DNA from 3 places in the Paenibacillus sp. 01T424 genome. Region 3 is predicted to be linked to each of the others. Evidence: riboswitches for the same ligand, from Rfam matches in the RefSeq annotation. Region 3 holds a riboswitch; each other region holds the start of a gene.
The links. Region 3 has a riboswitch for ZMP and ZTP ahead of AC1DPK_RS11520 (bifunctional 5,10-methylenetetrahydrofolate dehydrogenase/5,10-methenyltetrahydrofolate cyclohydrolase). Riboswitches for the same ligand answer to the same signal wherever they lie in the genome.
Positions count from the first base shown of each region.

Region 1: another riboswitch for ZMP and ZTP. It lies ahead of rpiB (ribose 5-phosphate isomerase B); the one in region 3 lies ahead of AC1DPK_RS11520 (bifunctional 5,10-methylenetetrahydrofolate dehydrogenase/5,10-methenyltetrahydrofolate cyclohydrolase).
Region 2: another riboswitch for ZMP and ZTP. It lies ahead of AC1DPK_RS16635 (IMP cyclohydrolase); the one in region 3 lies ahead of AC1DPK_RS11520 (bifunctional 5,10-methylenetetrahydrofolate dehydrogenase/5,10-methenyltetrahydrofolate cyclohydrolase).

Region 1 covers NZ_JBFTPZ010000064.1:934-5,092, forward strand. The annotation lists gene AC1DPK_RS31110 (serine hydroxymethyltransferase) at 1-744, opposite strand, end outside; gene AC1DPK_RS31115 (TIGR01440 family protein) at 843-1,448, opposite strand; gene rpiB (ribose 5-phosphate isomerase B) at 1,465-1,923, opposite strand; ZMP/ZTP riboswitch at 2,022-2,102, opposite strand; gene AC1DPK_RS31125 (low molecular weight protein arginine phosphatase) at 2,186-2,764, opposite strand; gene AC1DPK_RS31130 (manganese efflux pump MntP) at 2,907-3,467, opposite strand; gene AC1DPK_RS31135 (L-threonylcarbamoyladenylate synthase) at 3,591-4,159, opposite strand, start outside.
Region 2 covers NZ_JBFTPZ010000020.1:69,998-74,156, forward strand. The annotation lists gene AC1DPK_RS16630 (hypothetical protein) at 1-710, opposite strand, end outside; gene AC1DPK_RS16635 (IMP cyclohydrolase) at 965-1,678, opposite strand; ZMP/ZTP riboswitch at 1,738-1,817, opposite strand; gene AC1DPK_RS16640 (S-layer homology domain-containing protein) at 2,047-3,285, opposite strand; gene AC1DPK_RS16645 (DEAD/DEAH box helicase) at 3,398-4,159, opposite strand, start outside.
Region 3 covers NZ_JBFTPZ010000011.1:113,131-117,289, reverse strand. The annotation lists gene AC1DPK_RS11525 (ABC transporter ATP-binding protein) at 1-1,580, opposite strand, end outside; ZMP/ZTP riboswitch at 1,762-1,840, shown strand; gene AC1DPK_RS11520 (bifunctional 5,10-methylenetetrahydrofolate dehydrogenase/5,10-methenyltetrahydrofolate cyclohydrolase) at 1,906-2,751, shown strand; gene AC1DPK_RS11515 (sugar-binding transcriptional regulator) at 2,829-3,785, opposite strand; gene AC1DPK_RS11510 (5'-nucleotidase C-terminal domain-containing protein) at 3,956-4,159, opposite strand, start outside.

The DNA.
Region 1 (4,159 bases), on a different contig from region 3:
TTTATCAATCGCAGCAGCCCAAGGTTGGCGACAAAGGATCATACCGCCGCGAGGTCCGCGAAGGGTTTTGTGCGTTGTAGTTGTTACAAAATGCGCATGAGGCACTGGGCTCGGGTGAAGGCCTGCAGCAACCAAACCAGCGATGTGAGCCATATCAACCATAAACAATGCGCCTACATCATTAGCAATTTTGCCAAGCTTCTCGAAATCGATTGTGCGCGGATACGCACTAGCGCCTGCAACGATCAAACGAGGACGGTGCTTGAAAGCAAGCTTGCGAACTTCTTCATAATCAATAGTGAAGGAATCTTCTTGTACACCATATGCAACAAAGTTATAAAGCAATCCAGATGCATTAACAGGGCTGCCGTGTGTCAAATGTCCACCATGTGCTAGATTCATACCAAGCACAGTGTCGCCAGGCTGCAAAGCTGCAAGGTAAACAGCCATGTTCGCTTGTGCGCCGGAGTGTGGTTGCACGTTCGCATGCTCAGCGCCAAAAAGCTCTTTCGCACGGTTGCGGGCAATATCCTCAACGATGTCAACATGCTCACAACCGCCATAGAAACGTTTGCTTGGGTAACCTTCTGCATATTTGTTCGTCAAAACGCTTCCCATAGCTTCCAATACCGCTTCGCTAACGATGTTCTCGGATGCGATAAGCTCGATATTGTCACGTTGACGAGTAAGTTCTAGTCCTAGAGCTTTCAATACTTCTGGGTCTTGTTTGCGCAAATTTTCCATGATTAAATTCCTCCTCAAATTAGATACCCTTTATCAAGCAAAAACGTCTTCGGTGTCCTTTAGACGCTGAAAATCAAAAAATTATGGCTATAAATCAACTATTCGCAAGTTCCAGCAGATTGCTCTACCGTTAGATTCTCGCTAAGCTCGTATACTGCTCGGGAGCCGCCTATTAACTTTGGCCTTGTGATAGCCATCGTGACATGCGCTCCGCCAATTTCACGAATCGTCGGACGAACGGGAACAGCCACCCGCTTCAAATGCATACCGATAAACGTATCACCAATATCGATGCCCGCATGCGCCTGCACCGTTTCCACCAAACAAGGTTCCTTCAGCTGACGATAGGCATAGGCTGCCATGGAACCGCCCGCTTTAGGCACTGGCACTGCACCTACAATATCAAGCCCCAATCGTTCTGCGGAAGCATGATCAATGACAAGCGCGCGATTCAGATGCTCGCAGCATTGATAAACGGGAATAAAGCCAACTTCGCTGCGAACCGCTTCAACGCCTGCGTAAATTTGTGCAGCCGTTTCAATGGTGCCCGAAGTCCCGATGCGATGACCAAGCACCTCACTAGTACTTACACCGATTACTAGCAGCTGACTCATACCAAGCTTGCCTGCCGCTGCCAGTTCCCGAACAATTTGCTCAACCTGTTCTGCAATGCTTCCTAGCTGTACGTTTTCGTCTACGTTCATTGCGAATGCCCCCTAATTAGGACTGGCTGCTGTACTGTTCTTCAATTTGTTTCACTTTACTAACACGACCGACATGACGTTCTCCATTTGAGAACGGCGTTTCAAGCCATATGCGAATAATTTCGAGTGCCACTCCAGGACCGATCACTCGTTCCCCAAGCGCCAAAACATTAGTATCATTATGCTCCCGAGTGGCTTTGGCTGAGAACATATCATTCACAAGCGCACAGCGGATGCCGCGTACTTTATTAGCCGCAATCGACATGCCGATACCTGTTCCACAAATGAGTATACCGCGCTCTGCTTTGCCGCTCGTAACAAGGTCGCATACGGGCAATGCATAGTCCGGATAATCGACGGATTGGTCACAGTTGCAACCAAGATCTTCAATTTCATGACCAAGCGATTGAAGAAACGGTACAACTTCATCCTTCAAACGATAACCTGCATGGTCAGCACCAATAGCAATTTTCAACGCAAAAGACCTCCTTAGAAATGAAACATCACAGTGCTAGTATACCTATTTTTGCCCAAAAAGACGAAAAAAGAGCAAGACATGCTTATTAGCATGCTGCTCTTTGCCCAGGCGACCGGCCGTATATTCCGATGCTCCACCGTGGTTACCCACTTCCGTCGCCAGTTACATCGGAAACCGTATATTGTCATTTTATTATATCTTATACAGCTGCAAAAATCAATCGAACGGGAGCAAAAATGACTTCTGCAACCCTGAATACTTATCTTTTGGCAAGCTTGTCCAGCAGTTTGACGAGCGCGTCCTCTATTTCGTTAGCACTGCTGCTGTATATAGCAAGCGAGCCTCCAAAAGGATCAACGATGTCAAAGCTCGGTATGCGACGCTCCAGCTCAAGCAATCGTCTTCTCTCGCCAGTCGTCAGCTGTTGGCCAAGCGCCTGCTTCATATGAAGCTCTGTATAGAGCTGCTCCAGCTCCTCAATATCCGCGAGCACTTGAGCGTCTTGATTTGCATATTCCTTTAACGTATAGATTTTGTCGACCGCTTCGGGATGCCATTGCAGCAAACCGCGCTTATGATTGACCGTCATTGTCAAAATAATATCAGCCCAACCAACCGCCTCGCTCGTCAGCGCCAGCGACGTGCTCTTATGCTCGATGTCCCGCTGCCTAAGAGTCTCCACAGCATGAGCTGACACAGGCAGTCCATCAATAGTAGATATGCCTGCGGAGCGAACGGCTACGGTGATCCCTCTCAGAGCAGCCATTCGGCGAAGCATAGCCTCTGCCATCGGTGAGCGGCATGTATTGCCTGTACATACAAATAAAATACGTTTCACACTGCCAACTCCTTTTTGCACGTTATTCCAAGCTGTTCAACGATTAAGCGAAAACACCTGCAGCGTTCCTTAGATGCTAAAGCAGCTTTGACTTGAAATTTAAAATAAGACTGCAATATTGTTCTGCTTTCTTACTTATATTCTAAAAGATAAACAAGATGCCGAACACGAACAAAATTCCTCCGCCTATGGCCTCGCCATATTCGCCAAGCTGACCGCTGACTTTACGCCCCAGCATTAAACCACATATCGACATCAGCCCGCCGAGCAGACCGATAAGTAAAACCGTCATCAACATGTTTGCAGCGAACATCCCAAGCGTAATGCCTACTGAGAACGAGTCGATACTGACGCTAAGCGAAAGCACGAGCAAGCCCCAAAAAGATTTATGGTCAAAAGATTGAACCGCCTCGCCGCGCAGCGAGCTATAAATCATATGTCCGCCGAGCAGCACTAGCAAAATGCCTGCCGCAGTCGTGGCTACATCTCCAAGCAAGGAGCCCACGTATTGACCTGTAAAAATACCTGCCAGCGGCATGATCATATGAAACAACGCAGTTACAATGCCCAGCTTCAAAATATCTCGCAGCCTTATGCCTTTGAGCCCTATGCCGAGCCCAAGAGAAAATGCGTCTAGACTGAGTGCCACCGCAATAATAAGCAGCGTCAAAAACTGTCCAGCTTGTAATTGTGCTTCAATCACAGCCTATCTCCCCCATGTCCGCTTGTAGTCTTTACCAAACATATGCGGACATGAGGACAAACATACTAGTGCGGTTTCAAGCTAATTCAGTTTCAAAAATGATCGTTCCCCTTAGAACACTTTCTATACACGAATAATTCGGTTTCCAGCCGCTTTGGCCAACCGATTCATAAGCGCTGCGCCGATCCCATGCTCCGTGCAGCCCTCTGCCCAAATACGCTGAGCGCCTGCCCCGTCAAAATCACGCAATGCGGCATAAAGCTGATGCGCTGCTGTGCCAAGCTCCGCCTCGCTGCCTAATGAGAAAACATGATCTGCATCGTAGCGATTCAATCTCTCTTCGAAAGCAAGTACGCCAGTTACCTCGCCGCGCATCTTTGCAGCTTCTACTTGATCTTGAATGTAAGCTGCGACAGCTTCAAAATGTCCTTGCACAAGCTCAAGCTCCCCTTGTGGCGCATAATGAGTATATTTCATGCCTGGTGATCGCGGAGCCGACTCCGGTTCTTCTATCGAGGCACTATCAATCAACGCATGGGGTGCCGCTTCTTGAAGCGCTTCGCGCGTAATGCCGCCTGGCCGCAAAATACGAATGCCATGCTCGCCAGCAAGCTCAATTACAGTAGATTCCAGGCCGACGCCTGTTGCACCGTCATCAACAAGACCATCGATCCGCCCATCCAGATCCTCCA
Region 2 (4,159 bases), on a different contig from region 3:
GTCGATGGTGCTGGCTGTTGACCTTCGGAAGACGAAGATGATGATGAAGAGGATGAAGCAGGAGCCTCTGAGGATGATGGTGCTTTCGGCTGTACCGCATCTTTTTTCACGAATGAGACCGATTTAGATGGTTTCTTTTCTTCTTTCGCAGCTGGCTCCGCTGGTTTCGATTGTGTTTCTTCTTTCGCAGCAGGTGCTGCTGCTTTTGGTTCTTCTTTTACAACGGCTGCTGCTTTAGGCTGGCTTTCTTCTTTTACAGTCGTTGCTGCTTTAGGCTGGGCAGCTTCTTTCGGCTGTGTTGCTGTTTTTTCAACCGATGTATTTGCTTTAGCCGCAGGCTCTTCCTTTGCTGCTGCCGCTTTAGCTGCAGGCGCCTCTTCCTTCTTATCTACAGCAAGAGTAACTTTGGATTTATCTTCTTGTTTCGCATCTGCTTTTTCTGCTTCAGGTTTATTTGCCTCTATCGTGTCCGCCGTTTTTGTTTGTGGTTGTTTTTCGCCTTCTGCTGCAGCTGTGTTTACTTCTGATTTTTTCTCTGTGTCAGAAACGGTAATGATTTTGGATTGATTCTCTTCCTTTGCTTCGGTAACAATTGCAGCGTTGTCCTTCACCGCAGGCGCACCTTGCGCCTGTTTGGCAGATACGACAACATAGGTTAGGGCTGAGAAGGCTACTGTTGCAGAAATTAATGTTAGTGTTAGTTTTTTCATGATTGTAAACATCCCTTTCGCTTCGCTCTTTGAGCTTTTTTGTTTTTTTGGATAAAAAAAGGAGACCCAACAAGGCGCAGAACTGCGCTCCTATTGAATCTCTGGTGGTCCAGTAGATTATCTTCTTTTGTCATCCTACAAAATGGTTTTTCAACTCACTTTGAATATATTCCTATATTATTCCTCAGAAACGACCCTGTCAACGATTATTTAAATTTTTCCCATCGTTTTTGTCGGAATTAATTATATAGACACTAAAACGTCTGATTTTTATTTATTATTTTAAATTCCACCTTACGATCATCGGTATGAATAAACTTCACAAGCAATGAAATTTTATGATCTGCGTTTATGCTGCTCCAGTAAAATCGAGCCGTTTCATCCATTGAATCAAATAAAGGAACCTCCAGCGGTTCACCTTCAAAAGATCTCAAAATACCATTTTCTTCACCTTTATAAGTGTGAATGCAATGACCTATCCCTTTTGTAAAAGAGTCGTAATGAAAGAAATGACGGATGCAAAATGACGGATCGTTTTGCCTTGTTTTCAAAATGGACAAGCTGTACACAGCTGATTCAGTATCAATAATACCGGAAATACGCGGTGTATAATGGGGAGCATCCGGTTCAAACTTTCTGCTTTTTAATGCATCTTCAAACGTTTCTTTTTTGCCATAAGCTTCATAGATGGTTTCCGTCTGATCTCCATTGGAAATGATGTCCATCCCATTAATACTCTTTATCGGATTATAAATAATCAATGAAGGGTCTTCCATTTTTGCCGCATCATATGCTCTATTTTTTACAAACTGCTCCTTACGCTCAAAGATTCGGTTGCGACTGTTCACGCTTCTGCCCATTATCCAATACACTTGAGCAAAATGTTTTCCTGACGGGCTCATCCCCATGATTATCGTTCTACCAGGATACGGATTATTAAATAACTGATCTTCATAGGACTGCAACATACTCACCTCAACCTTTTTATTTTATCTGAAAATAAAAAAAGCATTTGATCATTGATCAAATACTTTGCCCAGGCGTACGACATATGAAATAGGTGCTCCCTCGTGGTCATCCACGTTTACGCCAGTTGCACCTACCTAAAATTTACATTTATTATAGTTCGATATCGCCAATGAAATCAAGCTCATTTACAGACGAACTATGAAAGTTAACGCGTATATTTTCTAACGAACTGTATCGTGCATATTATGCAGAAAACAAAGCGCTGCTGGATTCGCAAGCTGGTATTTTGATTGTTGAGCAATGGAAAAAGGGCTGTTCCAAAAGTAGAAAAATCTACTTTCAGGACAGCCCTTCTCTTATTTATACCTTATTTCACTTCAATTGATTTAACTGCGCCATTGTCGCCTTTTACTTGTACATATTGACCAACCTTCAGCTGCGAGGAGTCACCTGTGATGACTACACTTGGGTCAATGCTGAATGTAGTGACAACTGCCTGTGAGTTTTCATATCGAGTAATGAGAGAAACCGTCGTCAATTTCGCCTGATTGTTGAACGTTAATGTATTAATAATTCCGTTCTCCGAGAAAGCTGTACTAACAGGAGCCGACTTCGTTACTTCAATAAATACGATACGATTGAGATACGTACGAACGAGTATCTCATCCCCTGCTCGGAGTGAGCTCACTGGCGATTTTTTATCATCTCGGAAAATAAACACATTCGAGTCTAATGCTAGTGAAACCTCCGTGTTATCTCCTTTAACAACCGTCAACTTGCCATCAGCAGGAGCTGCTTTTAGCTTGCCAGTAATGGCTTGTGCATCATGATTAGGCATTTCCGTATCTGTACGATCGAGAAGCGCTGCCAGCTCTGCACGGGTTACTGGTTGATTTGGACGGAACGTTTTTCCATTCTTATCATTGTAGCCGGTAATAATGCCTTTCTTCAAAGCAAGAGCAACATAACCTACAGATCCAGCAGGGATCTCTTTTGCATCCTTAAAGTCAAGCTTCGTATTATTGAGCGCCTTCGCTTCGTCTTCCAGTTTAAGCGCTTTTACGAGAAGAATCGTAGACCATAGTCTTGTTGCGTTTGCTTCCGGTTTCACTTCCGATTCAGTCTCAGAGAATAGATCGTTCTCCAGCGCTACTGCAACGTAACCAACAGCCCATGGGTATTTTTTTGCGATTTTATCCCCGTCATTAAATTGCAAATCCGTTTTCATTTTATCAGCTGATTCCGCTTGTGAGCGAAGACCCATCAATCTGACAGCAGCAGTCAACGTTTCAATACGGTTGATTTTTTGATTAGGCTTAAATGTACCATCCTCGTAGCCAGTAAATACGCCCTTCGACGCTAACCGCATAATGTATTCCATAGCCCACTTCAGATCGTCTTCATCTTGGAACTGCCATGTTACTTTATGTTTATCGTCCTTGTCATACTTGTCATCCTTGTCCTCATGACGGCCTTTATCATCATTACGATCGCCATCATGCCCTTTGCCTTTACCGCCATCTGCAAAAGCTGACGTCGCACCGCCTGCAAGCATTAGCAGCGCAAGCGAAGAAATTGCTGTCTTTTTCCACATGGTTTGTTTCATCAAGAAAGCCACACTCCTTTTTCGATTGCGGGTTTTGCCGCATTTTTTACCTTCGCCCATACGTTTCGGGAGAGGCAGATCGATTTAAGAGGGTGGCTTTCAAAATAAATTTTTATGATTGTTCCTTATCGGCCTCGCGTTTAGCTTTAAGCCACTTAGGAGCACCTTTGTTTTTACCTTCGCGCTTTCGCTCCACTTTCTTAGGAGCAGGCTTCGCTGCTGGCTTTGGTTTCGGCGGAGCAGCTACTGCTTTCGTCTCTACAAGCTTCGTTTGTTTCGGAGCAGCAGCTGCACTTTTGTTCTCTACAGCTCGCTTCGTTTGCAACGCTTCTGAGCGATCTGCAAGCTTCGCTTCATGACGAGCCGCAAACGGTTTTGTTGCTTCTCGCAGCTCTTCCTCGCTAAGAAGCTTTCCTCTGAACATTGTCCGTTCTGTCAATTCGATGCCCAGCTGCTTGCGGAATTTCTCCATAATAAACAGCTCCTGCGGCGTAACAATGGAAACGACTGTACCAGGACGTCCCATACGGCCCGTTCGTCCTGCACGATGCACGTAATGATCCGCATCCGATGCAGGATCAAGCTGAATGACGAGCGGCAGACCTTCAATATCAAGGCCTCTAGCCGCAACATCCGTAGCTAGCAGCAGTTGGCAGCGACCCTCGCGAAAACGAGTCAATGTTGCTGCACGGCGCTGTTTATCCGCATCCCCATACAAAGCCTCAACAGTAAAGCCTTCATAGCTTAGCTTCGATTCCCAGTTGGAAATGTTGTCGGTATCATTTAGGAAAAGCAGCGCAGAGGTTGGGTTCAGCAAGCGAACAAGTCTTCTTGCCGTATCGGTTTTATCACGCTTATCGCTAACGATAAAATA
Region 3 (4,159 bases):
ATGATAAGACAAGTGCTGCTCTTCATAATCTCTTGCAACGATTTGCGTATGAGTAAATCCGTTCTCAAATCAACCGCGCTTGTACAATCATCAAGGATCACAATTTTGGGTTTCAGCAGCAACGTCCTAGCAATGGACAACCGCTGCTTTTGGCCGCCGGACAGATTGACCCCGCGCTGGCCAAGCAGCGTATCATAGCCATTCTCCAGCTTCATAATGAATGCATGAGCCTCAGCTGCCTTGGCTGCTGCCTCTATTTCATCCTGACTCGCATCCGGCTTGCCATAGCTGATATTGTCACGAATGGTTCCACTGAACAGATGCGCCTGCTGGAGCACCATTCCGATTTGGCCATGCAGCTCTGCAGAAGCGATCTCGTTAATCGGATAGGAATCAATGCGGATCATTCCCTCTGTCGCTTCATAAAACCTTGGAATGAGGCTGACCAGCGTTGATTTTCCTGAGCCGTTTATCCCTACGATCCCAATCGTCTCGCCCGGCTCTATATTCAGATCTATGTCGTGAAGTATGTTTTTCTCCGAGCCTTCATAGCCGAAGCTCACATGGTCAAAAGTTATTCTGCCAGCTTGAATTTTTTTGGACTGCTCGTTAGCTTTTCGTTCAGCTGTCCATTTATCTGCCGGAACCTCCAGTATCTCATTGATGCGATCAGCAGAAGCCTTGGCCCGAGAGATTGCAATCAATTGATTTCCTAGTCCTAGAGTAGAAAAGAGAAGCTGTGTAATATAAGTTAAAAAGGCGGCGAGACTTCCCACTGACAGCGCCCCGTGCTCAGAGAGCATTCCCCCATACCATAATGCAGCTACAATACTAAAATTAAGAATGATCGACACAAGCGGCGTATTAAGCGCAACGATCTTAGCTGCTTTTAGACTGGCATGCAGTAGATTTGAGTTTGTTTCATTAAAACGTTCTTCCTCGTAATCGGACCGAACAAATGCTTTCACAACGCGGATACCGGACAAATTTTCTTGCATAACGGTATTCACTTGATCAAGCCGATGCTGCATCATTGAAAACAAAGGGACGGTAATCCGAGTTGTAATGATGAGGAAGAGAGCTAATAAGGGTATCATTGCGAGCAAAATAATAGACAGGCGCGGGCTGATGACAAAAGCCATGATCAGACTGCCGATAATAATGAATGAACTGCGTGCAAATACGCGGAGCAGCAGCAATACTAAGTTCTGAATTTGTGTGACATCACCCGTCAGTCTCGTCACGATGGAGCCTGAACCAAAACGGTCAAGCGATCGAAGCGACAGCGACTGTATTTTTTGAAACAGCTCCTGCCTCAGATCAGCCCCAAAGTTTTGCGATGCTATCGTCGAGAACACCGTGCAGCCGACACCTGCGATTAGTCCGATCAATGCGGCGATCAGCATTTTGGGCGCGGTGCTCGCGATTGCTGTGAGATCACCTGCTATAATGCCCTCATTCACAATGCTCGCCATGAATCGCGGCTGCAGCAAATCCATGACCACCTCTAGCAGCATAAACAGCGGTGCCAGCACAGCGCTCAGCCAATATTTCCTCAAAAATCTAGTGAGCTTTAACAACTTACCACCTCAATCTCCCATCATTTTGCGCAAACTGCAATAAAGAGGGCAGCGCGACCCGCTCCCTCTTGATAAAGTAATTATAGCATCCATCCTCTCGTTTCTACACCTAAATAATCATAAAATAATGTTAATGACTCGCTTTTGAACTTTCCACCTGTTAAAATCAAAATACCATTTAAAAGCTGTGCGTAACTGGCGGAACATGGGCAACCATGAGGAAGCGCACAGATCATTAGCCGTACGCCTGGGCAAAGGTAAGGGGACATACCCCTTGCCTTTTTATGTTTTTTTAACATTTATTTATAAGGGGCTGAGGTAGAAGATGACCGAGAAACTGATTTTGGATGGAGCCATTGTGGCCGATGCGATTAAAGAGCAGCTGAAAGAAAGAGTTGAGATTCTTAGCAAGCGGGGAATCATTCCATGCTTAGCGACGATACTGGTGGGCGATGACCCTGCGTCTGAAACCTACGTTCGAATGAAGGGCAATGCATGCAAGCGGCTTGGCATTGATTCCAAACGTATTCATTTGAACAAAAACATTTCAACGGATGATTTAATTGACGTTATTTTGCAGCTTAATGAAGACCCGCTTATTCACGGCATCCTCTTGCAGCACCCTGTACCGCATCAAATTGATGAGCGTGCTGCCTTTGAAGCGATTAGTATCCATAAGGATGTTGATGGTGTAACCGCGTTAGGTTTTGCTCAAAATGCATTTGGTTATGCCMAGTATCCGTCATGTACCCCTGCTGCTATTATGGCTATTCTTGATTACTATGAAATCAAGGTCGAAGGCAAACATGCCGTCGTCGTTGGACGAAGCCCGATTCTAGGCAAACCCGTTTCTCAGATGCTGCTGAACCGCAATGCAACCGTAACAACCTGTCATTCCAAAACAGAAAATTTAGCGGAGCTATTGCGTCTTGCCGATATCGTCGTTGCTGCAGTCGGCAAACCAAGCTTTATTCAAGGCGAATGGATTCGCGATGGCGCTGTAGTACTTGATGCAGGGTACAACAAAGGGAATATTGGGGACGTTGACTACGAGGCATGCCTAGCAAAAGCAAGTGCGATCACCCCTGTGCCTGCAGGCGTAGGTCCTGTTACGATCGCCACGCTTCTGAAGCATACGGTTGACTCCGCTGAGCGATTTGCACTTCAATAAGAGATATAGGAAGAAAAACGAGGGGATCTTATTTGCCGCTTTGCAGCTAAGATCCCCTCGTTTGTTCTATGGGATGTCTACACATCCCGTTCTAATAAATACCTCGCTGTAAACTGATCGGTAATGAGTACATTCGTGTAGCCGCCGCGCAGCGCGCCATAAATGCCATCTACCTTCTTCGCTCCGCCTGCCACAAGTATCGACTGGTCCTTGCGTTTCAGTTCATCGAGACTGATTCCAATCGTGCGCTGGTTCATGAGTGTTGAACAAATATTGCCTGTAATATCGATATAGCGTGAGCATATATCGCCAGCTGCTTTCTCGCGAATAATTTCCAGATCTGAATCTGTGAAATAATTGGCTCTAATTAATACAGAATCATCCGTAGGTGCTCCTACGGTTACAACGGCAATATTAGAAAGCTTCCCTAGCTCCAAAATATTGCGGATATGGCGATCCGATTCAATCGTCCGCTTCACAACCTCATGGTCAACAAGCGCCGGCAGCGGAATAAAGTAAGGTATCGTATGGAAAGCCTTGCCGAATAAATGAACAATTTCATAAGCGTATGTATTGGTTTCCGAATGGCTAACCCCGCCGTTGAGCTGCACGACCTTTACGTCGCGAACCGGCTTATCCTTAAGCTGAGAAGCCATTTGAAAGAGCGTCGTTCCCCACGTTGTCGCAATGATATCGCCATCTTTTACCGTATCGTATAAATAGTTCGCTGCCGCTTCGCCAATATACTTTTTTACGATGCTGTCCTCATACTGAGGCACAGAAACGATAACCGCTTTTTTCAGCCCAAACTTCGCTTCCAATCGATTCGCCAGAACAAAATTGTTTTCGTTCGGGTGTACGATTTTTATTTGAACATACCCCTCATCCTTCGCCTGCTGTAAAAATCTTGATATCGTAGGGCGCGATACCCCCAGCTTCTGAGCGATTTCTTCCTGATTATAATCCAGTTCATAATACAGCCTTGCTACATCAATCATTTTGCTAAGCTTATCATCCAGTCGATCATCAGCCATCCAAGTTTCACTCTTTCTATTTATGTCTAGAAATGCAAACGGTATCTACTCCCTCTAATTTAACATAGGTTTCAAATGAAGTGTCGCCTTCTTTGTATGAAAACAACAAATCTTACTAAAAAAAACGTCCCCCCCACTCATAACAAGTGGAATGGGACGCTTTTGCTTAATTAAATTCCGTTTCTTCCTTCATACTCTAGTGCGGACAAAATCAGTGTAACCACATCTGCTCTTGTTGCATTTTTCTTAGGTGCAAATTTATTGCCGCCCATGCCTGCTACTAGTCCTTCGGCTTGTGCCGCAGCGATATAAGGACGAGCCCATACAGGAATGTCACTCAAATCAGCAAACGTCGGCTTCGCCTTCGGATCAAC